Cellvibrio sp. PSBB006: one gene and its partner. The protein of the gene in region 1 interacts with the protein of each later gene in a pairwise test. Links are inferred from orthologs where the notes say so. Each region holds a gene or a part of one and is shown in the gene's direction. Other genes may lie near its edges.

Region 1 (15,795 bases):
CGCACGGGGCGCAAAGCCTTTTGATTCAATTCTTGCAGCGGCTTTCCGCAAAAGATGATTGAGCCTTCTGCATTAATCAGACGCAGCAATGCCATAGCCAATGTCGACTTTCCAGAACCACTTTCACCCACAATACCCAGGGTTTGTCCTTTGGTAATTTGCAGTTGCGCGTTATCAACGGCGACCAGAAATTCAGATGGCTTTCTCAGAAAAGGTTTATGCAGCGGGAAGCGCACTGAAAGGTTACGGGCCGTTAACACGATTTCAGAATCTGGTGGTGTTGCGATGGCGCTACCGGTAGGCTCGCTTTCCAATAACAGTTTGGTGTAGGCTTCTGTAGGTCCGGAGAAAATATTTTCGCACGCACCTTGCTCTACAATCTTGCCATTTTGCATAACAGCCATTCGATCGCTAAAGTGACGCACAACGCCAAGGTCATGAGTGATCAACAACAGCGTCATCCCCATTTCCTGTTGCAATTCCTTCAGCAAAATCATGATCTGCTTTTGTACCGTAACATCCAGGGCAGTGGTGGGCTCATCCGCAACAAGCACGTCAGGCTGGTTGGCCAGCGCCATGGCAATCATGACTCTCTGGCGTTGGCCGCCGGAGAGCTGGTGTGGATAGGCTTTCAACTTGTTGGATGCTTGTGGAATTTTGACGCGCTCAAGCTGATGCAATACTTCGTTACGTAATGCATCGCCGCGCAAACCGCGATGCAGGCCTATAATTTCGCCTATCTGTTTTTCAACGCTATGCAAAGGGTTCAGTGCGGTCATCGGTTCTTGAAAAATCATACCGATGCGCCGGCCACGAATTTTATTCATGGCGCTTTCATTCAGCTGCAATATGTTTTTTCCCTCGAAATAAACCGCGCTTTCATCGGAATGAGATGCGTAAGGATAGGGCAGTAATTGCAGGATGCTATGGGCGGTGACTGACTTTCCTGAACCGGATTCACCCACCAGCGCAAAGGTTTCACCTTTGTTCAGGGCGATATTGACCTTTTCCACAACACGACGGGCTTGGGCGCCGTGACCAAAAGTCACATCCAGGTTTTCTATATTTAAGATAGGTTCAGTCATTTTTTACTGCTTGTTGATCAATCGTGGATCAAAGGCATCGCGCACACCTTCGCCGATAAAAACCAGCAGGGTGAGCATTAGCGATAACACGCCGAAGGCACTTAAGGCTAACCAGGGCGCATGAAGGTTGTTCTTGCCTTGTGCTACCAATTCACCCAGCGAAGGTGATCCCGGCGGCAAACCAAAACCCAGAAAGTCTAATGACGTAAGCGTGGTAATGGCGCCAGTTAGCAGGAACGGCATAAAGGTCATGGTGGCGACCATGGCGTTGGGTAAGACGTGGCGCATAATAATCTTGGGATTGCTGACGCCCAATGCGCGAGCAGCACGGACATAGTCCAGGTTACGGCCGCGTAAAAATTCTGCGCGCACAACATCGACCAGAGATGTCCAGCTGAACAACAACATAATCCCCAGCAGCCACCAGAAATTAGGCGTGATGATGCTAGCCAAAATAATCAATAAAAATAACACCGGCAACGAACTCCAGATTTCCAGGAAGCGCTGACCGAGCAAATCAATCTTGCCACCATAATAACCCTGGATTGCTCCGACTGTTACACCAATCAAGGCACTGCCAAAGGCCAGGATCAAGGCAAATAAAATCGAGATGCGAAAGCCGTAAATAATGCGGGCAACCACGTCGCGTGCCTGGTCGTCAGTACCCAGCCAATTATTTGCGCTGGGCGGAGACGGCGCGGGCTCCGGCAGGTTGTGAATATGGGTGCTGTAGCTGTAGGGAATAAGTGGCCACAATATCCAACCATCGGCTTCAATAAGATCTTTGATATAAGGGTCGCGATAATCTGCAGCCGTATCAAAATCTCCGCCGAATGTGGTTTCCGGATAGTATTTAAATGCAGGAAAATAAAATTCATCCTGATAGCTGATAAGTATCGGTTTGTCGTTAGCGATAAGCTCCGCACCCATACTGATGACAAACAGGATTGCAAAAACAATCAGGCTCCAATAGGCGCGCCGGTTCTTATAAAACGTCAATAGCCGACGCTGGCTGATAGGACTCAAGCGATTAATCCAGCTCATCGTCAATGTTCCCTGCTTTGGAAATCGATGCGCGGGTCAACCCACACATACACCAGATCGGAGATTAATTTGATAAACAAACCAAGCAGGGTAAAGATAAACAGGGTGCCGAAAAATACCGGGTAATCGCGATTTGTCACTGCCTCGAAACTCAGTAAGCCGAGGCCATCCAGGGAGAAGATAACTTCAATCAATAGCGAACCGGCAAAGAAAATACTGATAAAAGCAGCGGGAAAGCCGGAAATAATAATGAGCATTGCATTGCGAAAAACATGGCGATACAACACCTGGTTTTTGCTTAAACCTTTGGCTTGTGCAGTTACTACGTACTGCTTGTTTATCTCGTCCAGAAATGAATTTTTGGTCAACATACTCAGCGTGGCGAAGCCGCTGATGGTATAAGCCGTTAAGGGTAGGGCAAGGTGCCAGAAGTAATCGCCGATTTTTCCCAGTAGACTTAATTCATCAAAATTGCTTGACGTAAGGCCGCGCAAAGGAAACCAGTCAAAGTAGGTGCCGCCAGCGAACATCACGATCAATAAAATACCCAACAAAAAGCCGGGAATGGCATAGAGGATGGAGACGATAGTGCTGCTCAGCACATCAAAATGACTGCCGTGGCTAATGGCCTTGCGAATGCCCAAGGGAATGGAGATCAAATAAATCAGTAAAGTACTCCACAAACCCAGCGAGATGGAGACTGGCAGTTTTTCGATGATCAAATCCAGAACACTGGCATTTCGATAAAAGCTTTCGCCAAAATCCAGCGTTACATAATTTTTTAGCATGATCCAGAAGCGTTCATGGGCCGGTTTGTCAAAGCCGTACATGACTTGGATGCGTTCTATGATTTCTGATGGAATGCCGCGCGCAGAGTGATTGTCAGATTGTGCTGCAGGTACGCCGGCAATATTCGCATGCTGCATTCGATAGATCATTTGTTCTACCGGGCCGCCTGGAGCAGCCTGCACGACGACAAAATTAATCAGCATGATGCCAAACAATGTTGGCAGCATTAACGCCAGACGGCGGAGAATATAATTGCCCATAATTGCCCGTTAAGACCGTATATTACTTTTTGCGGGCATTAATACGCTTGGCTTTTTCCGGGTCTACCCACCATGTGAGAATACCGGTACTGAAGACTCGATCAAAAGCCGGCGCGATTTCTGGCTGCCCGAACTTATCCCAATAAACCAGGCGATGTTCAATCAGATTCCAGTGAGGCACGACGAAATGGTGGTGTAACAGCGCTCGATCAAGGGCGCGCGTGCGAACGACAAGCTCTTCGCGATCAGGCGCATTGATAACAAGTTCAATCAACGCATCAATTGCCGGGTTTTTAATTCCCATGTAATTGCTGGAGCCTTGCGTGTCGGCTGCGCTGGATGACCAGTAATCGCGCTGTTCGTTACCCGGCGATTGCGACTGCCCCATGGTCAGGCTGGTCATATCAAAATCATGTCCCTGTACGCGATTAATAAATTGCGACATGTCAACGACTCGCACATTCATCTCAATACCAAGGCGCTTCAGGTTTTGGACATAAGGATTTAATACCCGCTCGAAAGAAGGGTCGCGTTCAAGGTACTCAATAACCACCGGCTTCTGCGTCTTGGGATCAATTAATTTACCCTGGGCAATTTTGTAACCGGCATCTTCCAACAGTTGCTGAGCTTTGCGTAAGTTTGCGCGATTGTTGCCGCTGCCATCGGTGACGGGATTTTTATAGGGCTCATTAAATACACTGGCAGGCAATTCTTTTTTGTGCGGCGCGAGTATCTCCAGTTCCCGTCCTTCTGGTACACCGCTGGAGGCCAGGTCAGAGTTAAAAAAGTAGCTGTCGGTTCTTGTGTAAGAGTCGTAAAAAAGATTGCGATTGGTCCATTCATAATCGAACGCATAATTAAGCGCTTCGCGGAATTTGATATTGTCGAACGGCGCGCGACGTAGATTCATGATAAACGCTTGCATGCCGCGCGGGCTGTAATCACGAATAGTTTGTTTTTTTAACAAACCTTCTTTCGCTGCCGGTATATCATAGTTAGTAAACCAGGATTTGGCGATGCGTTCGTACCGAAAATCCAGCTGTCCCGCTTTTAGGGCTTCAATCGCTACTGTGTCATCGCGGTAATAATCGACAATAATTTCATCAAAATTATAATGACCTACATTCACCGCAAGGTCCTTGCCCCAATAATCTTTGACCCGCTCAAAAACAATCGAGCGTCCGGCGTCTATACGCTTGACTTTATAGGGGCCGCTGCCTAATGGAATATCGAGGCTGCTCTGGTCAAAAGGTTTGTCTTTCCAATAGTGAGCCGGTAATACGGGTAGCTGGCCGATAATCAGTGCCAGTTCCTTGTTGGTCGTATTTTTAAAACTGAATTTTACCCGCTGCTTGTCGAGCGCCTCAGCCGTTTTGATATCGGCATAATAATAACTGTAAAGTGGGGCGCCTTTGGTTGTTAAGGTATTGAACGAAAACACCACATCATCAGCAGTTATTTTTGTGCCGTCGTGAAATCTGGCCTTGGGGTTCAGATGGTAAATCACCCAGCTGCGGTCTTCCGGATATTCAATTTTTTCGGCGACCAAGCCATATTGCGTGAACGGCTCATCCATTGATGCCGTCGTGAGTGTGTCATAGATCAGCGCAATATTGCTGGCCGGCGTTCCCTTGGTGATAAACGAATTGAGACTGTCGAAAGTGCCTATCGCAAGTTCTCTGAGGCTGCCACCTTTTAATGCCTTGGGCGACGCGTATTCGAAATGGGTAAAATTGGCGGGGTATTTGGGTTCTCCATGCATGGCGATAGCGTGAGCTTCGACAATTCTGGATTCCTTGTCAGCTTTTTTATCCGCAGCATCAGCGGCCATCACAGCGCTGGAAATCAACAAGAAGCAGGATGATAGATAGTTAACAACACGAGCGTTGAAAAACCGGGTGTGCTTCATACTTGCTCCACTAAATAAATTAACCGTTCATATTTAATTAATATGCTGCTCATGCACATACAAGGTCAGCGATTGCCCTGGATGAATGTAGCTCGCATCTTTCACGGAATTCCAACTGAGAATATCTTTGGTCGATAAACGAAAGCGGTTGGCAATACTGTACAGCGTGTCGCCGCTCTGAATCTGATAAACGAGTTTATGTAGACCATTCTCTGCAACAACAGTTTTATCGACAATGGCATTGGACTTGTTCGATACCAAAAGTTTTTGCCCGGGTTTGAGTAAGGTCTTTGCGCTGATGTTATTCAGCCTTGTCAGGCTTTTAACACTTGTGTCATAGCGACGGGCGATAGTCCACAAATTATCACCCGAACGCACGTTGTGGTATTGGGCTCCGGCGCCCGGTTTCTTTTTGCCGTAGCCATACATCAGATCTTCAGAGCTGGTGTATTCGGGCATGGTTATCGCGGCACTGGGAACCAACAGAACCTGGCCGATACGGATATTGTTGTTTTTCAAACGATTGACGGATTTGATGGCATCTACCGTTGTTTTATGGCGGCGTGCGATGGTGCCGAGGACATCGCCTTTAACCACTTTATGTTCGCTCCAGCTGATCGGCGGAAGCTTGGGCATGTTATCAAGTTGGTTGGTGAAGTTTTCGGCATCGGCGACGGGTACCAGTAGAACATGCTCACCGGACGGTGACGTGAGCCAACGGTTATAGCCGGCATTAAGATGCTGCAACTCGGTTAAATCAATATCTGCCAGACGGGCGGCCTGCATGAGATCGATCTGCGCATCGAGATTGATCATGGTGAAGTAAGGATCATTAGGTATGTCGTGCAGACTGACATTGTAGATTTCGGGCGTACGGATAATTTGTGAGAGTGCGAGCAGGTGGGGAATATAGGAGCGGGTTTCCTTGGGTAAAGAGAGCGACCAGAAGTCAGTGGGTTTGCCCGCTCGGCGATTTTTTTCGATGGCGCGTCGCACGCGTCCTTCCCCGGAGTTGTAAGCTGCCAGGGCTAATAACCAGTCGTTGTCGAACATGGCGTGAAGGCGTTGCAGGTAACGAATGGCGGCGTCCGTTGAGGCAACAACGTCGCGGCGGCCGTCATACCACCAGTTTTGTTTCAAACCAAAGCTTTTTCCGGTGCCGGACACGAATTGCCAGATGCCTGCTGCTTTGGCACGTGAATAGGCAAACGGATTGTAGGTGCTCTCAATCATCGGCAAGAGGGCCAATTCCAGGGGCATATTATTGCTTTCCATCTCGGAAACGACGTAATGCAGGTAACGCTGGCTGCGCTCGGTAACCCGATCAAGATGGGTTTGATTGTTGGCATACCATTTCAAATGGGCATCAACTTTCGCATTACTGACAGTCGGTAATCCATAGCCACTGCGGATACGAGCCCAGATATCGACATACTCTATTTCGGTAACTTTATTGACCTCCTCAACGATCTTGTCTTCGAGATTGGCTCGTTGTTCCAAGTGGTATTCGTCAGATTCAAAATCGGGCAGGGAGTCTGTTAATCCGCTGGTATCGGTGGTTGATTGGGGCTTGAGCAGGTTACAGGCGGAGAGCGAAAATAAAACCAGGGACAGGGTAAATAGTCGCAAGCTTGGGTGGCGGTTAAACATTATCATTAAGTCACGTTGATTTTGTTGGATTTATCGGCGCCGCCCTCCCTGGAATCGACTGGTTGAAAGTGATTCTATGTGCAACATCCAGAGTGGTCAATCAAGCATACTGGGCGATGAGACATGCGTAGCCTGTTCAGGCTTGATCTTTCCAGCGCCGGATTGCCCCAAAAACGTCTGCATCCGAGGTTAACAGGGTGCCGGCATGGCGCTCGGCGGCGGCCTTGACGGTCGGTAAATGACAACGCAAAAAAGGATTGGTGCGTCGTTCAAGTGCAATGGTGGAGGGCAGGGTGCTCAGGTGTTGTTGGCGCAGCTGCTGTGTTTGTTGCAAACGGTCCGTAAGCGCTTTGTTGTCAGGCTCAATCTTGAGGGCGAACTGCAGGTTAGCGAGGGTGTATTCATGGGAGCAGTAAATCAGCGTGTTCTCAGGTAAGGCGGCGAGCTTGTTAAGTGACGCGAGCATTTGTTCTGGCTGGCCTTCAAACATTCGTCCGCAGCCCCCGGCGAACAGACTGTCTCCGCAAAAGAGCTTTGTCGGTTCGCTGTCGGTGTGAAGGTAGGCCAGGTGATCCAGTGTATGGCCGGGTACGGCCAATACATCCAGTTGCAGGTCAGGCAATTCGAGGGTATCGCCGCCATGCAGTTTATGAGTTACTTGCGGAATTCGCTGGGAATCGGGGCCGTAAACCGACACGGGGAACTGGGCCAATAAATCATTGATACCATCCGTGTGATCCCAGTGATGGTGGGTGATAATAATTCCAGCCAGATTCAACTGGTGCCGTCGCAGACAATCCAGAACCGGCTGCGCATCGCCCGGATCGAGAATATAGGCGTCCGGCTTTTCCGGCACCGGTTGCAGCAACCAGAAATAATTGCTCTCAAGGGCCGGGATAGAGTAAACAGTTAACACAATTGGATCGCTCGCAGGGTGATGGTGTACCGCAAGGGACAAGCCTAGCCTTCTCCGAGTTCAAAATACAAGTTACCGGGGACATACCATGTCGCATCAGTCATTGGGGCCACTGCGCCAGTTCTGGCGAAAGCACTTCGGTGTTTTGCCTGAAGAAGAGTCAATCCGGGATATGGTCAGCTGGTTTGAAACACCGCTCGGTGAAGCCCTGTTGAGTGAGGAGGGGGAATCTATCGAACAAGCCTTGCATTGCTTGTTTGGATACCATCTATTGCAAATGAGCATTAGTCCTCGACTGGATCTGGGGCATTCCAGTCGCATTACCCACCGCTTTTCCTTGAGCCCGGTGTCCGATGAAAACCCCAGTCTATCTGCCTTGTGCGACTTCGCCGAATTGCCGCTTCCGGAGGAGTCGATTGATGTCGTACTCCTGCATCATGTCCTGGATTACAGCCAAAGCCCCCATCAGTTATTAAGGGAATCGGCCCGTGTGCTTATTCCGCGGGGGCATCTCGTTATTCTGGGGTTCAATCCCTGGAGTGTGTTCGGCACCTGCCGTTGGTTTGCCCGCTTCTTCAGCCGCAAGCCGCGCTGGCGCCATCAGTCCTTGCGGCTGGGGCGGATTCTGGACTGGCTGACGTTGTTGGATTTCGAGTCAGTGGATATCCAGCAAGGTTTCTATCGTTTACCCTTGCAGCATCCAGGCGCCATCAAACATTTGCATTGGCTTGAGCGCTGGGGTAAAAGGCTGCGTCTGCCTTGGGGTGGCTATTACATGATTGTGGCGCGTAAGGAGCGTATTGCGTTGACACCCCTGAAGCCTGCATGGCGCACGCTAAAACCGGTACCGGGGTTAGGTATTACCAAGCTTCACGGGCGGGTCAAAAGTCCTTCCATCAAGGTCGCGAAGACCAATCAAAACGATAGGGAAGAGTAAGTTTGAAACATGTTGAGATATTCACCGATGGTGCCTGTCGGGGTAACCCTGGTCCCGGTGGCTGGGGTGCGTTATTGCGCTTTGGCACGATAGAAAAATCCCTGCACGGGGGTGAGAAACTGACGACCAATAATCGTATGGAGCTGATGGCAGCCATTGAAGGGCTTTCAGCCTTGAAAGAGCCCTGCGAGGTCGTGATCACCACTGACTCCCAATATGTGCGCAAGGGAATAACCGAATGGCTGGCTGGCTGGAAGCGCAATGGCTGGCGCACTGCGAGCAAGCAACCGGTAAAAAATGCCGATCTGTGGCAACGGCTTGATGAACTTAACCAGCGTCATAAAGTGGAATGGCACTGGGTCAAGGGCCACAGCGGACATCGCGAGAATGAACTGGCCGATCTGCTGGCCAATCGCGGCATTGATGAATTTTCACATTAACAGGGGTAAGCATGCGTCAGGTTGTACTGGATACCGAAACCACAGGTCTTGAAACCGCTCAGGATCACAGGATCATTGAGATTGGTTGTGTTGAACTCTTCAACCGCCGCCTGACGGGGCGGCATTATCACCAGTACATCAACCCGGAACGCGAGGTGGACGCAGGGGCCTTTGAAGTGCACGGTATCAGCAATGAGATGCTCGCAGACAAACCGGTATTTGCGAAAATTGCCGAGGATTTTCTGGACTTTATCGGTGATGCCGAACTGGTTATCCATAACGCGCCCTTTGATATCGGCTTTATCGACCACGAACTGCGCAAGCTTAATCCTGCCCACCAATCCATAACCCGCCGCTGCAATGTGGTCGACAGCCTTCTGTTGGCACGAAGTAAGCACCCCGGGCAGAAAAATAATCTGGATGCCCTGTGCAAACGCTATGGCGTAGACAATTCCCAGCGCGAGCTCCACGGCGCGTTGCTGGATGCCGAGATTCTGGCCGACGTGTATCTGCTAATGACAGGCGGCCAAACGGCGCTGTCATTGAGTGGTAACCAGTCCAAGGGGGATGGCGCCGCTGCCGTCAGCGAAATTCGCCGCCTGAACCCCGGCCGTCGGCCTTTGCCCGTCATCGCCGCGACTCTTGACGAGTTGACGGCTCATGAAGAAAAACTGGCGGCTATCGACAAAAGCAGCGGTGGCAATTGCGTTTGGCTGCAAGTTGCCGATGCGTGATTTGCGAAATAATTAGCAATAATGACAATGACTTAGCGGCTTTTTATAAAATCCATATTAGAATTGTTAACTTAACATCAAAAAGCGGCGTGACCTGGTATACATTGCTGCCATCATTCGCCAGCCCAAAGTAAGCAACAGGGAATATCTTGCGCTAAGCTAATCAAGCCCGGTGTGGTTGTCGATCGCGCCTTTTTACTGTCAGTTAAGGAAGTACTCGTGAGCAATAGCGAAACTCTCAATCTAGCCTCCCTGAAGATGGTTCAGGATGAATTGGTTGCCACTATTGAACAATCTGCCGTGGGGCTTGAGCAATTCGCCAATGACCGCAATAACGGTGAATTGCTGCAAAATTGTATCGACGGTATTAAGCAGATTCGCGGCACATTGAGTCTGATTCAGCTCAAAGGTGTAGACCTGCTGGCGGAGGAGTTGGTGGAACATATCACCGAGATTACCCTGGGTGAGGAAACCAAAACCAATCGTAAATTGGAGTTGTTGACCTCGGCTTTTTTTATCCTGCCGCGCTACCTTGAATACTGCACGCAAACCTCCCGCAGTATGGCCATGCTGCTGATCCCCCATATCAATGAGTTGCGCCAGGCGCGTAAAGCCCCTCTGGTACCCGAAAGCCATTTCTACCAATACGAGCCGCCGACTGGTGTTGCACGCCCGGCATCCGCTGCGCCATTGAACGAAGACTTAATGGCGTTGGTGCGCCGTTTGCGTCACATGTACCAAACCGGTCTGTTGAAGGTGCTCCAGGGTGTACAGGTTAAACCCTCTCTGGGCATGATGTGTCGCGCCATGGATCGTTTGGACGCTGCCAGTGGTACAGCACCTTTCGGTAATCTCTGGTGGGTAGCCTCAGCGGCTTTTACAGCGATCTCGGACAAAGATATGCAGCTGACCAAGGGGCGCAAGTTGCTGTTCAGTGCCCTGGATCGCGAGATAAAACGGTTACAGATGGAAGGGAAGCAGTCTCTCGCGCGTCAGCCGGACAAGAATTTATTGAAAGACCTGTTGTACATTGTGGCGCTGTCCCGGGCGACAGATGACAAAGTCAGGGCTGTTGCGACGGCTTACGATATTAAACCGGTTCGTTATACCGATGCCGAGCTGGCTCGTGAGATGGAGTTCCTCAAAGGACCGAGCGCCAATACCTTAAATTCCATGGCGGCCGTGTTGAGCGATGAATTGCGCAGCACAAAAAATATCCTGGAGCGGGCAGCCCAAGGCGGTGCTGAACTGTTGAGTGAAACGCCCGAGCTGGTGGATACGCTGAAAAAGGTGGCCGATATCCTGTCGGTAGTCGGCTTGGTTGCACCCAGCACCAGTCTGAAACAGGAAATCGAAAAGATTGCCCATTGGCAAAAAACCAAAAAGCCGGTGAGCCCGGACGAATTATTGGGTGTAGCGGACACCTTGCTGTACGTTGAAAGTACGATTTCAGGTCTGGGCAAGGTCAATCTTTCCGACGAAAAGCTCGCGCAGATCAATGCGTTATCCCGCGATGATGCCATGGCCCACAGCCAGATCGCTGAGGCTGAGCGCCTGGTTATCGAAGAGGCTGAGTCCGGGCTGGCTATGGTCAAACGCGCCTTGAGTTCTTTTATAGAATCCAATTACGACAAAGCGCATATCCACAATATTGTCGGTACGCTCGACAGCGTGCGTGGCGGTATGTTTGTGCTGGGTTTATCCCGGGCAGCCAAGGTGCTGGCAAAATGCATTGAATTTATCGAGGTGTCGCTGCTGCGCAACGAGCAAATGGCGGCTGTGCAACATATGCTGGAAACCTTTGCCGACGCCATCATCAGCCTTGAATATTACCTCGACAGTATCAAGATCGATAAAAATGCTGATACCAGCGTGCTGGAAATTGCCGAAGAGAGCCTGGAGGCATTAGGTTATCGGGTGTAACCATGGTTTTTATTCCCGCCACACAGCCAGCCCAGGTCGCCACGGCGACCTGCTACATTCCCGTCGCAAACGGTCAATTAGTGAATCCTGTCGGGAGCACCTGGCGACCTTTTTCTCAGGCTGAATTTGCTGCAACCCATCTTGTTATCAATAGCCAACACTTTATGGGCTATCTCGATCGCGCGGCCTGCTGGGCTGTGGATGTGGAAAAGCCAACAGATACGGCTACATGGCAGTGGCAGGGCTTGCGCAGCCTGTTGGGGATGGTAAATGAAGAGTACTTCCTGCTGGCCGGTCGTGCATTGCAGGTAGTCCAGTGGCATCTGGATCACCAGTTCTGCGGACGCTGCGGCCGTCCTACCGTCAGCAATGATGATGAGCGCGCTAAAGTCTGCCATCAATGCGAAATCCACTTTTATCCCCGCTTGTCCCCCTGCGTTATCGTATTGATAACGCGCGGAGATGAATGTTTGCTGGCGCAGCATGCCCGCTCAAAACAGGCCATCTATACCGCGCTCGCCGGTTTTGTAGAGGCGGGTGAACGCCTGGAAGATACCATTCACCGCGAGATCCTTGAGGAAGTCGGAGTCGCTGTTCATTCGCCACGTTATTTTCATAGCCAACCCTGGCCATTTCCCCATCAGTTAATGCTTGGCTTTCACGCTGAGTATGCCTCCGGCGATATTCAGATCGACAACGATGAAATTGTGGATGCACGTTGGTGGCGCTACGATCAGTTGCCTCAGGTGCCGCCAATCGCTACTCTAGCGGGTCAATTGATCGCGCATTTTGTCCAACAGCAAACCAATCAAAAATAATCCGACCGGGAGCAACATGTTATACACCCTCATAGCATTAGTGGTGATTACGATAGGTGGCTTAATCGCGTACAAGGCGTTGAGTATCCTGCTCCGCGGCAGTTGGATCATGGGATGGCTGCGAGGCATGTTCGGGTTGATCCTGTTAACGGTCGCCCTGGCGGTCGGGCTGATTGCATACGATATCTTTCGTTATAAACAGATTATGCAAGAGCAAGTGATCGCCACGATCAATTTTGAAAAGATAGAAGATCAGCATTTTGATGCGGTGCTGGTGGATAGCAAGGGCAATGAACATCGCTACACCTTGCGCGGCGATCAATGGCAACTGGATGCACGGGTCGTCAAATGGAAGGGTTATCTGGGAACCTTTGGCCTGCGTCCGGCCTATCGCCTGGATCGAATTAACGGACGCTATTACGATCTTGAACAGGAGCGCACCGCCAGCCGCACGGTATATGCATTAAATGAAAGCCTGTACAACCTGGACGTTTGGAACTGGATTAATAAATATCCGGAATGGGTTCCGGTGGTGGATGCGATTTACGGTAGCGCAACTTATCTGCCTATGGCTGACGGGGCACTTTATGAAGTTTCCCTGTCCAATACGGGGCTACTGGCACGTCCACTTAATGCGCCAGCTGAAGATGCGATAGGCGCCTGGCGATAGCAATTATTATTCAATAAGGTAAATGGGGTAGTCAGTTGGAATTTTTAACGGAATACGGGTTGTTTCTTGCTAAAACAGTCACGATTGTAGTGGCGATTGGCGTTATTGTGGGCTTGGTCTTTTCGGCGGGACAGCGCCATAAAAAAACCGATAAAGGCCACATTGAAGTCAATAAGCTCAATGAAAAATTTGAGCATATGCGCGATGTGCTTAAAGAAGCAACACTTGATTCTGAGCAGCTAAAAACGCTGATGAAGGAAGAGAAAAAGCGTGAAAAAGCAGAGCGTTCAGAAAAGAAAAAAGCCGCTAAGCTTGCTGCGAAAGCCAAACCGGAAAGCACCACTGACGAAGCCGATGCAAGCGCAAAGGCAACGGATAAAAAACGTGTGTTTGTCCTCGATTTCCACGGGGATATAAAAGCATCTGCCTGCGATAACCTGCGCGAAGAAATCAGCGCAGTACTCAGTTTGGCTACAGCGACCGATGAGGTCGTTGTAAAGCTGGAAAGCGGTGGCGGAATGGTGCACAGCTATGGCTTGGCTGCCAGTCAGTTAGCACGTATCAGCAATAAAAAAATTCCCCTGACGGTTTGTGTGGATAAAGTCGCCGCCAGTGGCGGTTACATGATGGCGTGTGTTGCAGATAAAATTATTGCTGCACCTTTTGCTGTTCTGGGGTCTATCGGTGTCATTGCCCAGCTGCCCAATTTCCACAAACTGCTCAAGAAAAATAATATTGATTACGAGATGTTTACGGCGGGTGAGTACAAACGCACTGTTACCATGTTCGGTGAAAATACCGACAAGGGGCGCGAGAAATTCAAGGAAGACCTGGAAGACACTCATGTGTTATTTAAAGAGTTTGTCAGTGAACATCGTCCCCAGGTAGATATCGCAAAGGTTGCCACGGGTGAGGTTTGGTTCGGGCGTCGTGCAATGGAGGTTAATCTGGTGGATGGCTTGCACACCAGTGATGAATATCTGCTCACACAAGCTGACAATGCCGACATCTACGAAGTGAGTTACAGTTTCAAAAAATCCTTACCGGAAAAATTGGGTATCGCCGCGCAAGGCGCCGTGGATCGCCTGCTGTTGACCTGGTGGGAGCGACTGAACTACAACCGTTGGTTTTAATTGGTACATCGCGCTAAAAAATCCAGGCGCGATGCCTTATTGCTCTGTTCCTGATAATGGAGGCCGTCTGATGTTATACGGTACACAAAAACTCCACATGCCGAGCCCCGAACAAGCTTTGCCGGGGCGCTCTCAACCCATGCCCGTCAAAAACAACCATTACGTCAACGGCCATACTATCCAGCCACCCTTCCCGGAAAATATGCAGCAAATTATTTTAGGGTTAGGTTGCTTTTGGGGAGCGGAGCGTCGGTTTTGGCGGCAAGAGGGTGTGTACACCACGGCGGTAGGTTACTCGGCCGGTTACACCCCCAACCCGACTTACGAGGAAGTGTGCAGCGGTTTGACGGGCCACAACGAGGTGGTGTTGGTCGTATTTGATCCGGCGATCATTTCGCTTGAAAAAATCCTGATGGTGTTTTGGGAATCTCATAACCCAACTCAGGGAATGCGGCAGGGGAATGATCGGGGCACACAATACCGCTCTGGTATTTATACGCTCGATGAGATGCAAAAGCAGACGGCGGAAGTGAGTCGAGCGGCTTATCAAGGTGCCTTGTCGGAAGCGGGTTTTGGAGACATTACGACCGAAATTTTAATGGCTACCGCGTTTTACTATGCCGAGGATTATCATCAACAATACCTCGCGAAAAATCCCGATGGCTATTGCGGCCTCGGCGGTACTGGTGTGAGTTGCAGTAGGTCGGATTAGTCGCAACGCGACGTAATCCGACGATACATTATCAATAATTCTACTCCGATATTTCCTCAGCATATTCGAATTGCTGGCCGGATATTCCAATCGAATCATCGCCCATCAAATATAAATAAGCTGGCATTAAATCTTCCGGAGGTTTAATGCTGGTGGGATTTTCGGCTGGATAAGCCGCCGCCCGCATGCGGGTGCGAGTGGCGCCAGGGTTAATACTGTTCACGCGAATACGCGAAGTTTCCTGAAGTTCGTCAGCCAGAGTTTGCATCAAATTTTCGGCAGCAGCTTTGGATGCGGCATATCCACCCCAAAACGCACGGCCTTGTATACCCACGGTAGAGCCTGTAAATAAGATAGAAGCGTTGGGTGCTTTATCGAGCAAGGGTAGTAGTGCACGCGTCAGCATAAAAGGTGCGTTCACATTCACCTGCATGGCGCGCATCCAGGTTGTGCTGCTGTAATTGCTGATGGGCGTACGTTCGCCCAGTTCAGCGGCATTGTGCAGGATGCCATCTACGCGTCCAAAAGCATCGTTAATGGCATTACCCAAATCCACGTAATCTTTCTCAACAGCACCTTCAAAGTTGATCGGATAAATAGCAGGTTGAGGATGACCAGCTGCTTCGATTTCGTCGTAAACCATTTCAAGTTTGGCCATGGTGCGGCCCAATAAAACAACGGTCGCACCATGTGCGGCAAACGTCTTTGCGGCTACGCGCCCGATACCGTCGCCGGCACCGGTAACCAGGATAATTTTATCCTGTAATACGTTTGC
Region 2 (10,685 bases), 1.3 Mb from region 1 along the record:
TGACTGTATTATCCACAGTAGCTCAGTCATCGGCGCGGACGGTTTCGGTTTTGCGCCCAACGGTAAGGAATGGGTCAAGATCCACCAATTGGGTGGTGTTATCATCGGCAACCGGGTTGAGATAGGTGCATGTACTACAATAGACCGCGGGGCGCTGGGTAATACCGTCCTGGACGACGGCGTGATTATCGATAATCTGGTTCATATCGCTCACAACGTGCGATTGGGCAAAAACTGTGCGATGGCGGCGACCTCGGCAATCGCTGGTAGTACGGTTGTTGGTGATAACTGCACTTTCTCCGGCGGTGTTGGTGTCGTTGGTCATATAGATATTGGCGATAATATTCATTTTACCGGTATGACGATGGTCTCCAGTTCCTTGTCTGAACCTGGTTCCTATTCCTCAGGTACACCAATGTCGACAACGAAAGAGTGGCGCAAGAATGCGGTGCGTTTTCGTCAATTGGATGCTATAGCGACTCGCCTGAGTCGACTTGAAAAAGATGTAAAAAAAGATTGAATTGAATAACCGTGAGGCTTTTGTGCGGTGTGTTGCCTTTTTTGCAACCTGCGTACAAAAGTCTCTTCATATTTTTTATAAGCTTAAAAGCTGAGTATGCAGGGGTCTTCGACCATGATGGATGTGAATGAAATACGCGAATACTTACCTCATCGTTATCCATTTTTATTGGTCGATAGAGTCATAGAGCTGGTGGAGGGCGAATCAATCATCGCCTACAAAAACATTACAGTGAATGAGGAAGTCTTCAACGGTCATTTTCCGCAGGCACCGATTTTCCCCGGCGTCCTGATCATTGAGGCTATGGCTCAGGCTTCCGGAATTCTCGGTTTTAAAAGTGCCAAAAAGAAACCGCAAGATGGCTCTATATACCTGTTTGCGGGAGTGGATGATGTGCGCTTCAAGCGTCAGGTAATTCCCGGTGACCGTCTGCAACTGGAATCCCGTGTCGTCTCGGAAAAGCGTGGGATATGGAAATTCGAGTGCCGTGCAACGGTCGACGGTGCGTTGGCTGCATCGGCAACAATACTTTGTGCCGATCGCAAAATCTGAGCGTGCAAGCATACGCATGGATTGTTGATCCCATAACCTGCACTGACTTTTAAAGTAGGCTTCTGTTCGCTGCTGCTGATATTTGATCGTGAGTGATACAGGTGGATCGACAACACCACAGTCAACCAGAATGGTGAGAATAATTCCTTGATTGATTCACGAGCTATCATCCATCCCTCTGCCAAACTGGCCTCCGATGTTGAGGTCGGTCCCTGGTCTATTATTGGCCCTGATGTGGAAATCGGCGCGGGTACTGTTATCGCGTCGCATGTAATTATCAAAGGCCCCACGGTTATTGGTAAACATAATCGTATCTATCAATTCTCATCGGTCGGTGAGGATACCCCCGATTTGAAGTACAAAGGCGAGCCAACGCGCTTGGTGATTGGTGATAACAACATCATTCGTGAAGGTGTCACCATCCATCGCGGCACTATTCAGGATCGTCACGAAACCACGATTGGTCATCACAATTTATTGATGGCCTATGTACACATCGGTCACGACAGCGTGATTGGTAACCATTGCATTCTGGTGAATAACACCGCATTGGCCGGGCATGTGCACATTGATGACTGGGCTATTCTCAGTGGTTTTACCCTGGTGCATCAGTTTTGCAAGATCGGCGCTCACAGCTTTAGCGGTATGGGTACAGCAATCGGTAAAGATGTGCCGGCGTATGTGATGGTCAACGGTAGCCCCGCGGAAGCAAAAAGCGTAAATGCTGAAGGTTTACGTCGCCGGGGATTTACCTCCGAAGACATTACCAACATCACCAAAGCGTACAAATTGATTTATCGTCGTGGTTTGACACTCGATGAAGCCATTGCAGAACTTGAGCAGATGGCACAAACCAGCAGTGCTCTGAATATTCTCATCGATTCATTAAAATCATCGTCTCGCGGTATAGTGCGCTAGGAGGCGAGATGTCGGATCGTTTGCGTATCGGCATCGTAGTAGGAGAAGCATCGGGAGATATACTCGGCGCAGGGCTCATGACGGCATTGCGCAAACATTTTCCTAACGCAGAATTTTCCGGTATCGGTGGGCCACGCATGTTGGCGCTCGGCTTCCATTCATTTTTCCCGCAGGATCGCCTGGCGGTTATGGGATTAGTGGAACCGTTGAAACGCTTACCGGAACTGCTAAAGATTCGCGCATTTTTACGCGATCATTTTATTGCCAACCCTCCCGCTGTCTTTATCGGTATTGATGCACCGGATTTTAATCTGACCCTTGAAGGCGATTTAAAAGAAAAAGGTATTCTTACCGCTCACTATGTCAGTCCTTCGGTTTGGGCCTGGCGACAAAAACGTGTTCACAAAATAGCGCGCTCCGTTGATTTAATGCTGACGCTATTGCCGTTTGAAGCAGAGTTTTATCAACAGCATCAGGTTCCGGTTGCATTTGTCGGTCACCACCTGGCTGATGAAATTCCGTTGGATGTTGATCAACAAGCTGCACGCAATACTTTGCACATTGCGCAGGATGCCAAAGTTGTGGCGCTGTTACCTGGCAGTCGCAGCAATGAGGTTGAACGACTCGGGCAGCTGTTTATGGAGACGGCGGTACATTGCTTGCGACGTAATCCCGCATTGCAATTTATCATTCCTGCTGCCAATGCAGACCGCTACCGGCAATTGCATTTGCAGCTTAGTAGTTATATTGATTACCCCATCCATCTGGTGAACGGTCAATCGCAAACGGTTATGGCGGCGGCTGATGTCGTCCTGATGGCCTCCGGTACCACCGCCCTCGAAGCCATGCTGCTGAAACGGCCGATGGTGATCGCCTACAAACTATCCTGGCTTTCCTGGGCAATTTTGTCGCGTATGGTAAAAACACCTTATGTCGGTTTACCCAACTTGCTGGCGGGAAAAAAGTTAGTCCCGGAATTATTGCAAGATGATGCAACCCCGGAAAATATGAGCGCAGCCGTAATGCATTATTTTGAGCATCCGCAAGAAACCCAGGCATTGCGCGACACATTTTATGACATGCACCAATCTATAAAACGCCATGCCAGTGATCGCGCGGCGGATGCTATCGCGGAGCTTATTCAAACAAAGGAGCTTCAGCATGACGCTACTTGAGCCATTTATTTCATGTTATCCAGGACATCTGTTTGCCGGAGTCGATGAAGTCGGGCGTGGCCCTTTGGCTTGGGATGTTGTTGCAGCAGCGGTCATCCTGGACCCGGAGCGACCCATTGATGGCTTGAATGATTCCAAAAAGCTTACCGAAAAACGTCGTGAATTTTTATTCGATGAAATTCAGTTGCACGCGAAAAGCTGGTGTATTGCGCGCGCGACCGTTGTTGAAATTGACCAGATTAATATTCTGCAAGCCAGCTTATTGGCCATGACAAGAGCTGTTGAAGGGCTGCATATTCAGCCGGAACATGTGTTGGTGGATGGCAACAAACTACCAAAATGGAAATACGCAGCGGAAGCTGTGGTTAAAGGCGATAGCCGCGTAGCGGCCATTAGCGCGGCATCTATCCTGGCGAAGGTCGCGCGCGACCGGGAGATGCTGGAACTCGACAAACAATATCCCGGTTATGGGTTTGCTGAGCACAAGGGTTATCCGACAAAAGTTCATATGCACGCACTTGAAAAGTTGGGTGTTACGCCGATTCATCGCCAGTCTTATGCGCCGGTTAAGGCGCGAATTGCGCAAATAGAATTGTTCTAATTTCCGACGTTGAAGTAAGGGTCGGGTAGAGGTTTGTGATACACGCCGTGAACCCATCCCTGGGGGCTCGACAGCGGCGTCCTGCCGCTGACGGTCTCACAAACCTCTACCCGATCCTTCCAGATCATCGCGTTAATAAACGTAGAAAGTAAAAGCGTATGACTACTAACTTTGTCCATCTTCGTCTCCATACCGAATTCTCACTGGTCGACAGTCTGGTGCGTATCAAGCCCTTGGTAAAACGTGTGGCTGAATTGAAGATGCCTGCCTGCGCGGTTACCGATCAAACCAATTTTTACGGCCTCATTAAATTTTACAAGGCGGCGCAAGGCGCCGGTATCAAACCGATAGTGGGCAGTGATTTCCTGATGTCGAGTAACGACACTGAAGGCAAGCCTACATTGTTAACCTTGTTGGCGGTAGACAATACCGGCTATAAAAATATTATTGCGTTGATCTCCCGTGCCTGGCAGCACGGCCAACAGCAGGGCGTTGCCTATGTACAGCGCGAATGGATCAGTGAACACAGTGAAGGCGTAATTGCGCTCTCCGGCGGAAAGTTGGGCGATGTCGGTATGTGTTTGCTGGCGGGGCGTGCGGCGCAAGCGCACGAATTGTTGCAGGGTTGGATGCGCGATTTCCCCAATCGTTTTTATCTTGAATTACAGCGCACCGGTCGGGAAAACGATGAAGAATATTTGCATCAGGCCGTTGCGCTGGCGGATGAAATGCAATGCCCGGTGGTTGCTACTAACGATGTGCGTTTTATAAAGCGTGATGAATTTGAAGTTCATGAAGCGCGGGTATGTATCAGCGAAGGCCGCACCCTGGATGACCCGCGCCGTGAGCGCCGCTACAGCGATCAACAATACCTGCGTTCGCCGGAAGAGATGGCGGAGTTGTTCAGTGATATTCCCGAAGCTATCGCTAACACCGTTGAAATCGCCAAGCGCTGTAATGTATCCATTCAAATGGGCAAATACTTCCTGCCCGAATATCCAATTCCTGAGGGAATGACCGAGGCGGGGTTTTTCCGCAAGATTTCCCACGAGGGGTTAGAGGAACGGCTCGAACGTATCCTCGATAAATCAGCGGCGAATTATGCTGAGCGACGCAAAGAGTATGAAGATCGTTTGACCTTCGAGCTCGACATCATTGTGCAGATGGGTTTTCCCGGCTATTTCCTTATCGTGATGGACTTTATCCAGTGGGCTAAAGATCACGATATTCCCGTTGGGCCGGGGCGGGGTTCCGGTGCGGGTTCTCTCGTCGCTTACTCGCTAAAAATTACCGACCTTGATCCGCTTGAATACGATTTGCTGTTCGAACGTTTTCTCAACCCGGAACGGGTTTCCATGCCCGACTTCGATATCGACTTCTGCATGGATAACCGCGATAAAGTGATTTCCTACGTGGCCGATAATTACGGTCGCGATGCGGTCAGCCAGATCATTACCTTCGGTACCATGGCGGCCAAGGCGGTGGTGCGTGATGTGGCACGCGTGCAAGGCAAGTCATACGGGCTTGCAGATAAATTATCCAAGATGATTCCCCCGACGCCGGGCATGACCCTGGAAGCGGCGCTGGAGCAAGAGTCTATCCTGCGTGAATTTTTAGAGATGGACGGCGATGCCCAGGAAATCTGGGAGATGGCCAAGCAATTGGAAGGCTTGACGCGCAACGTCGGTAAGCACGCCGGTGGTGTGGTGATCGCGCCCACCAAACTCACGGATTTCTCACCGCTGTTTTGCGATGAAACCGGTAGCGGCTTGGTAACACAATTCGATAAAAATGATGTGGAAGAAGCGGGCCTGGTAAAGTTCGACTTCCTCGGATTGCGCACCCTGACCATCATCGATTGGGCGCGCCTGATGATCGACAAGCAGCGTGCCAAAAAAGGCGAGCCGCCGCTGGATATCAATGCAATCCCACTGAATGACCAAAAAACCTTTAGCTTGTTAAAGCGCGCAGAGACAACCGCGGTATTCCAGTTGGAATCGCGCGGCATGAAAGATCTGATCAAGCGCTTGCAGCCGGATAATATTGAAGACCTGATCGCATTGGTTGCCTTGTTTCGCCCAGGTCCGTTGGAGTCGGGCATGGTTGATGACTTTATCAACCGGAAACACGGGCGCGCGCAGGTTGCCTATCCCGATGCAAAATTTCAGCATGCCAGCTTGAAGCCGGTGCTTGAACCGACCTACGGCGTTATCGTTTATCAAGAACAGGTTATGCAAATTGCCCAGGTGCTTGCCGGATACACGCTCGGCGGTGCAGACATGTTGCGTCGCGCTATGGGTAAGAAAAAGCCCGAGGAAATGGCCAAGCAGCGCGAAGTATTTGAGGACGGTGCAAAAAAACAAGGCGTCGATCCTGACCTGGCGATCAAAATCTTTGATCTGGTAGAAAAGTTTGCGGGCTACGGTTTTAACAAATCCCACTCGGCTGCTTACGCCATTGTGTCTTACCAAACCGCCTGGTTGAAAGCACATTATCCGGCACACTTTATGGCCGCAACCATGTCATCGGACATGGATAAAACCGACAAGGTAGTAACCTTCATCGAAGAGTGCCGTCAGATGAAGTTGATGCCGTTGCCGCCCGATGTGAACAGCGGTGAATTTCATTTCACGGTGAATGACGCAGGCAATATTATCTATGGTTTGGGCGCTATCAAAGGCTTGGGTGAGGGACCGGTAGACAGCATTATCGCCGCGCGCAATGAAGGTGGGCCGTTTAAAAATTTATTTGATTTCTGCGCGCGTGTTGATCCACGAAAAGTCAACAAGCGCGCGCTGGAAGCACTGATTCGTTCCGGTGCAGCCGATAAGCTCGGGCCGGGTATCAATATCGATCATGATCGCGCGGTGATGTTTGCAGCGATGAATGAGGCAGTGAAAACGGCTGAACAATCTGCCGCGAACAGCAGCGCCGGGATGATGGATTTATTCGGCGATGTAGTGCCCAGTGCCGCTTCTGATGAAGACGTATACCGCGATTTTCATCGCGTGCGCAGTTGGACCATGAAAGAGCGCCTGCACGCGGAAAAAGAAACTCTTGGCTTGTATCTCACTGGTCACCCCATCGACGAATACGACAGTGAATTGAACCATCTGGTGTCATCGCGCATTGCGGATTTGAAACCGGAGAAAAGTAACCAGACCGTTGCGGGCCTGGTTGTTGCGCAACGTGTAATGAAAACCAAGCGCGGCGACACCATGGCTTTTGTAACCCTGGATGATCGTACCGGACGCATTGAAGTGGCAATCTTTTCGGATGCCTACAATCAGTCCCGCGATTTGTTGATGAAAGATGGCTTGCTGGTGATCAACGGCCAGGTGAGTTACGACGATTACAACGGCTTACTGAAGATGCGTGCTGACACCATCAGCCTGTTGTCCGATGTGCGTCAGGAAAAGGCGCGGGAACTATGCCTGGAGCTGGAATCAGGTAATTTGCCGGCAAACTTTATCCGTGAGTTGAGCAGTATTCTTGATCCTTACCGTGAAGGGCGCTGCCCCCTGGTTATCGACTACCAGCGCAGCAACGCACGAGCGCAGCTTCGTCTCGGCAACGCCTGGCTGGTCCGACCGGAGGATGATTTGTTACAACGCCTGCGTGACCAGTATGGAACAGCCAAGGTGCGGCTGGTTTATTAGTCGATCGTCTGCCTGCTAAGCCATTGATTGCTTTTACATTTCATCAGGAAAATACGCCTCGGAGGTCGACTCGCGGGGCACTTTAGCGTATCTTAGGCGACCTTATCGTGCCCGGCATATCTGGAGACTCATCCGGAGTGGCACCTGAATAAATCACCACGCAACACACCCAAACCTTGAGCCAGTTAGTGATATGAATCTGAATTATCTGGATTTTGAACAGCCGATTGCGGTCCTGGAAGGCAAAATCGAAGAGCTGCAACTGGTTGGCAATGCCAACGATCTTAATATTGCGGACGAGATCGCCAAGCTGCGTGAAAAGAGCACCAAGCTGACCGAAAGTATTTATTCCAACCTCACTCCCTGGGACGTCGTTAAGGTGGCCCGCCATCCACAACGTCCTTATACCTCTGATTACATCAGTCGGGTATTTACCGATTGGGACGAGTTGCATGGTGATCGTCACTTTGGTGACGACAAAGCGATCATTGGCGGTGTTGCACGCCTGGATGGCAAGCCGGTGATGGTGATTGGCGAAGAAAAAGGCCGCACCGTGCACGACAAGGTGTACCGTAATTTCGGTATGCCGAAGCCCGAAGGTTATCGCAAGGCATTGCGTCTGATGGAGATGGCAGAGCGCTTCAAATTGCCCGTGTTAACGCTGATTGATACCCCCGGTGCCTACCCGGGTATTGATTCGGAAGAGCGCGGCATCTCCGAAGCTATCGCGCAGAACCTGGCGGTAATGTCACGTTTGCGCACCCCGATTATTTGTACGGTTATCGGCGAAGGTTCATCCGGTGGCGCCTTGGCCATTGGCGTGGGCGATCACCTCAACATGCTGCAATACTCCACTTATTTTGTTATCTCACCGGAAGGCTGCGCCAATATCATCTGGAAGACCGTTGCCAAAGCGCCGGAAGCGGCACAGGCGATGGGTGTTACCTCCAAGGTGTTGGAAGATCTGGGTATCGTGGATGAAACCATTCCTGAACCGCTCGGTGGTGCCCATCGCAATATCGATGCCATGGCAGTAAAACTGCAAGAGCGTTTGGTGGATCAGGTTGATCGCTTGAGTAAGGAACACATTGATAATGTGCTGGAACGTCGTTACCAACGGTTGATGAGTTACGGTAATCCCTAGTTTTTCTGTCTCTAAAGAGTGGCGCTTCGAATCCGTTTGTCATTAGGCCTTTTGTTTCGAAAACGCATGAATACATCCCTGTAGCTCCTTCAAGTCATCCCTGACTTGAAGGTTTCGAAACAAAAGGCCTAACGCCAAACTCGCTAGGGTGCCAATAGATTCTGTAAGCCCGCAATCGCGGGCTTTTTTGTGAGCGAAATTAACTGGTGTAAATTCCCTGGCTCCGCAAATAATCTTCATAGTTACCATGAAAATCAATTAATCCGCTGGGTTGCATATCAATAATTCGCGTAGCGAGCGAAGACACAAATTCACGGTCGTGGCTGACAAAAATCAGCGTGCCGGGGTAGTTTTCCAGCGCCAGGTTCAAAGCCTCAATCGATTCCATATCCAGGTGATTGGTCGGCTCATCAAGCAGCATCACATTCGGATTGATCAAGCTGAGTTTGCCAAACAACATCCGACCTTTTTCACCGCCGGACAATACCTTCACATGCTTTTTAACTTCATCGTTGGAAAACAACATCCGACCCAGCGCGCCGCGCACCAGTTGTTCGTCGCCTTTGGTCCATTGTTTCATCCAGTCGAATAAATTGCTGTCTTCGGTAAAGTCGGCGGCGTGATCTTGTGCGAAGTAACCGATCTCGGCTTGCTCGGCCCACTTTACTGTACCGCTGTCTGGTGTCAGGTCGCCATAAAGGCAGCGTAATAGCGTTGTTTTACCTGCGCCGTTGGGGCCGATGATGGCAATCCGTTCGCCGGCTTCCACTTGCAGGCTCAGGTCATCGAACAGGGTTTTATCGAAGCTTTTGGATACCTGATCGAGGGTGACTGCCTGGCGGTGCAGTTTTTTATTCTGTGTAAACCTTATGTAAGGGCTGACGCGGCTGGAGGGCTTAACGTCTTCCAATTGGATCTTTTCAATTTGTCGCGCGCGTGAGGTGGCTTGTTTCGCTTTGGACGCGTTGGCGGAGAAGCGGCTGACGAAGGTTTGCAGCTCGGCAATCTGCGCTTTCTTTTTGGCATTCTCATTCAGCAACTTTTCCCGCGCCTGGGTTGAGGCCATCATGTAATCATCATAGTTGCCGGGATAAATGCGCAACTCGCCGTAATCCAGATCTGCCATATGCGTGCAGACAGCGTTCAGGAAGTGGCGGTCGTGCGAAATAATAATGATGGTGCTGTTGCGTTGGTTGAGCACGCCTTCAAGCCAGCGAATGGTGTTGATGTCGAGGTTGTTGGTTGGCTCGTCGAGCAGCAGCACTTCGGGATCGGAAAACAAGGCCTGTGCCAGGAGCACACGCAGCTTCCAACCCGGTGCAACCGCGCTCATCAGACCATTGTGTTGTTCAATGGGAATATCCAGACCGAGTAGCAATTCACCGGCCCGCGCTTCAGCGGTATAACCATCCATCTCGGCAAAGGCGACTTCGAGTTCTGCCACGCGCATGCCGTCCGCTTCACTCATCTCCGCCTGGTTGTAGATGCGGTCGCGTTCGGATTTCACTTGCCAGAGTTCAGTATGTCCCATAATCACCGTATCGAGCACGGTGAAATCTTCATAGGCAAATTGATCCTGTTTGAGTTTCCCGAGGCGCGTATTCGGTTCCAGCATCACCTGGCCGGCGGACGCTTCCAGGTCACCGCCGAGGATCTTCATAAACGTGGATTTGCCGCAACCGTTGGCACCAATCAGGCCGTAACGGTTGCCGTTATTGAATTTGACGGACACATTTTCAAACAGGGGCTTTGCACCAAATTGCATGGTGATATTGGCGGTGGAGATCACAGGTTAACGTCTCTGGATATGGCTGCTGGCCGAGTTAAAAGGCGGGCATTCTAGCGTAATTGATGTCAGGACAGGGATTTTTTGGCTACAACGGCCCCGGCGATTGCCGAGGCGCGGCGAGAAATGGGGCAAAGATTGATCAGGCGTTAGCCAGCAGGCGGTCGTATTTGCGACTCAGCATGTCATAAAACTGCTCGCGGATCTGTAAGATTGATTGTTTCAAGGCAGTAATTTGTTCCTGGGTAATATCCTGGCGGCCGACGTACACTTGCTTGCGGAACAACGCAATTCTGGCGCCGTATAAGCGCAAGCTGCGCTCCATGTTCT

What was found.
Region 2: the proteins of dnaQ (region 1) and dnaE interact in binary tests that used the Escherichia coli proteins (3 or more experiments, as listed by UniProt). The link is inferred for Cellvibrio sp. PSBB006 from one-to-one orthologs.

The regions. Positions count from the first base shown.
Region 1 is NZ_CP021382.1:622,385-638,179, forward strand. Bases 7,956-10,902 are described here. They hold dnaQ (DNA polymerase III subunit epsilon), read left to right. Parts: upstream 7,956-9,041; coding sequence 9,042-9,764; downstream 9,765-10,902. Other genes in these bases: CBR65_RS02910 (methyltransferase domain-containing protein), read left to right, coding at 7,956-8,590; rnhA (ribonuclease HI), read left to right, coding at 8,593-9,030; CBR65_RS02925 (pilus assembly protein), read left to right, coding at 9,984-10,902. Also shown: CBR65_RS02880 (ABC transporter ATP-binding protein), read right to left, coding at 1-1,085; CBR65_RS02885 (ABC transporter permease), read right to left, coding at 1,089-2,129; CBR65_RS02890 (microcin C ABC transporter permease YejB), read right to left, coding at 2,132-3,178; CBR65_RS02895 (extracellular solute-binding protein), read right to left, coding at 3,201-5,087; CBR65_RS02900 (LysM peptidoglycan-binding domain-containing protein), read right to left, coding at 5,121-6,743; gloB (hydroxyacylglutathione hydrolase), read right to left, coding at 6,874-7,653; more of CBR65_RS02910, read left to right, coding at 7,742-7,955; more of CBR65_RS02925, read left to right, coding at 10,903-11,687; nudC (NAD(+) diphosphatase), read left to right, coding at 11,690-12,505; CBR65_RS02935 (cation/multidrug efflux pump), read left to right, coding at 12,522-13,175; protease SohB, read left to right, coding at 13,211-14,308; peptide-methionine (S)-S-oxide reductase MsrA, read left to right, coding at 14,379-15,020; CBR65_RS02950 (YciK family oxidoreductase), read right to left, coding at 15,061-15,795. UniProt on the Escherichia coli protein: DNA polymerase III is a complex, multichain enzyme responsible for most of the replicative synthesis in bacteria. The epsilon subunit contain the editing function and is a proofreading 3'-5' exonuclease.
Region 2 is NZ_CP021382.1:1,879,819-1,890,503, reverse strand. What follows is about bases 3,525-7,625. They hold dnaE (DNA polymerase III subunit alpha), read left to right. Parts: upstream 3,525-3,924; coding sequence 3,925-7,425; downstream 7,426-7,625. Other genes in these bases: CBR65_RS07770 (acetyl-CoA carboxylase carboxyltransferase subunit alpha), read left to right, coding at 7,619-7,625; CBR65_RS22040 (hypothetical protein), read right to left, coding at 3,763-3,945; rnhB (ribonuclease HII), read left to right, coding at 3,525-3,766. In the rest of the region: lpxD (UDP-3-O-(3-hydroxymyristoyl)glucosamine N-acyltransferase), read left to right, coding at 1-520; 3-hydroxyacyl-ACP dehydratase FabZ, read left to right, coding at 635-1,072; lpxA (acyl-ACP--UDP-N-acetylglucosamine O-acyltransferase), read left to right, coding at 1,220-1,990; lpxB (lipid-A-disaccharide synthase), read left to right, coding at 1,999-3,165; more of rnhB, read left to right, coding at 3,152-3,524; more of CBR65_RS07770, read left to right, coding at 7,626-8,569; CBR65_RS07765 (ABC-F family ATPase), read right to left, coding at 8,769-10,358; CBR65_RS07760 (energy transducer TonB), read right to left, coding at 10,498-10,685. UniProt on the Escherichia coli protein: DNA polymerase III is a complex, multichain enzyme responsible for most of the replicative synthesis in bacteria. This DNA polymerase also exhibits 3' to 5' exonuclease activity. The alpha chain is the DNA polymerase catalytic subunit.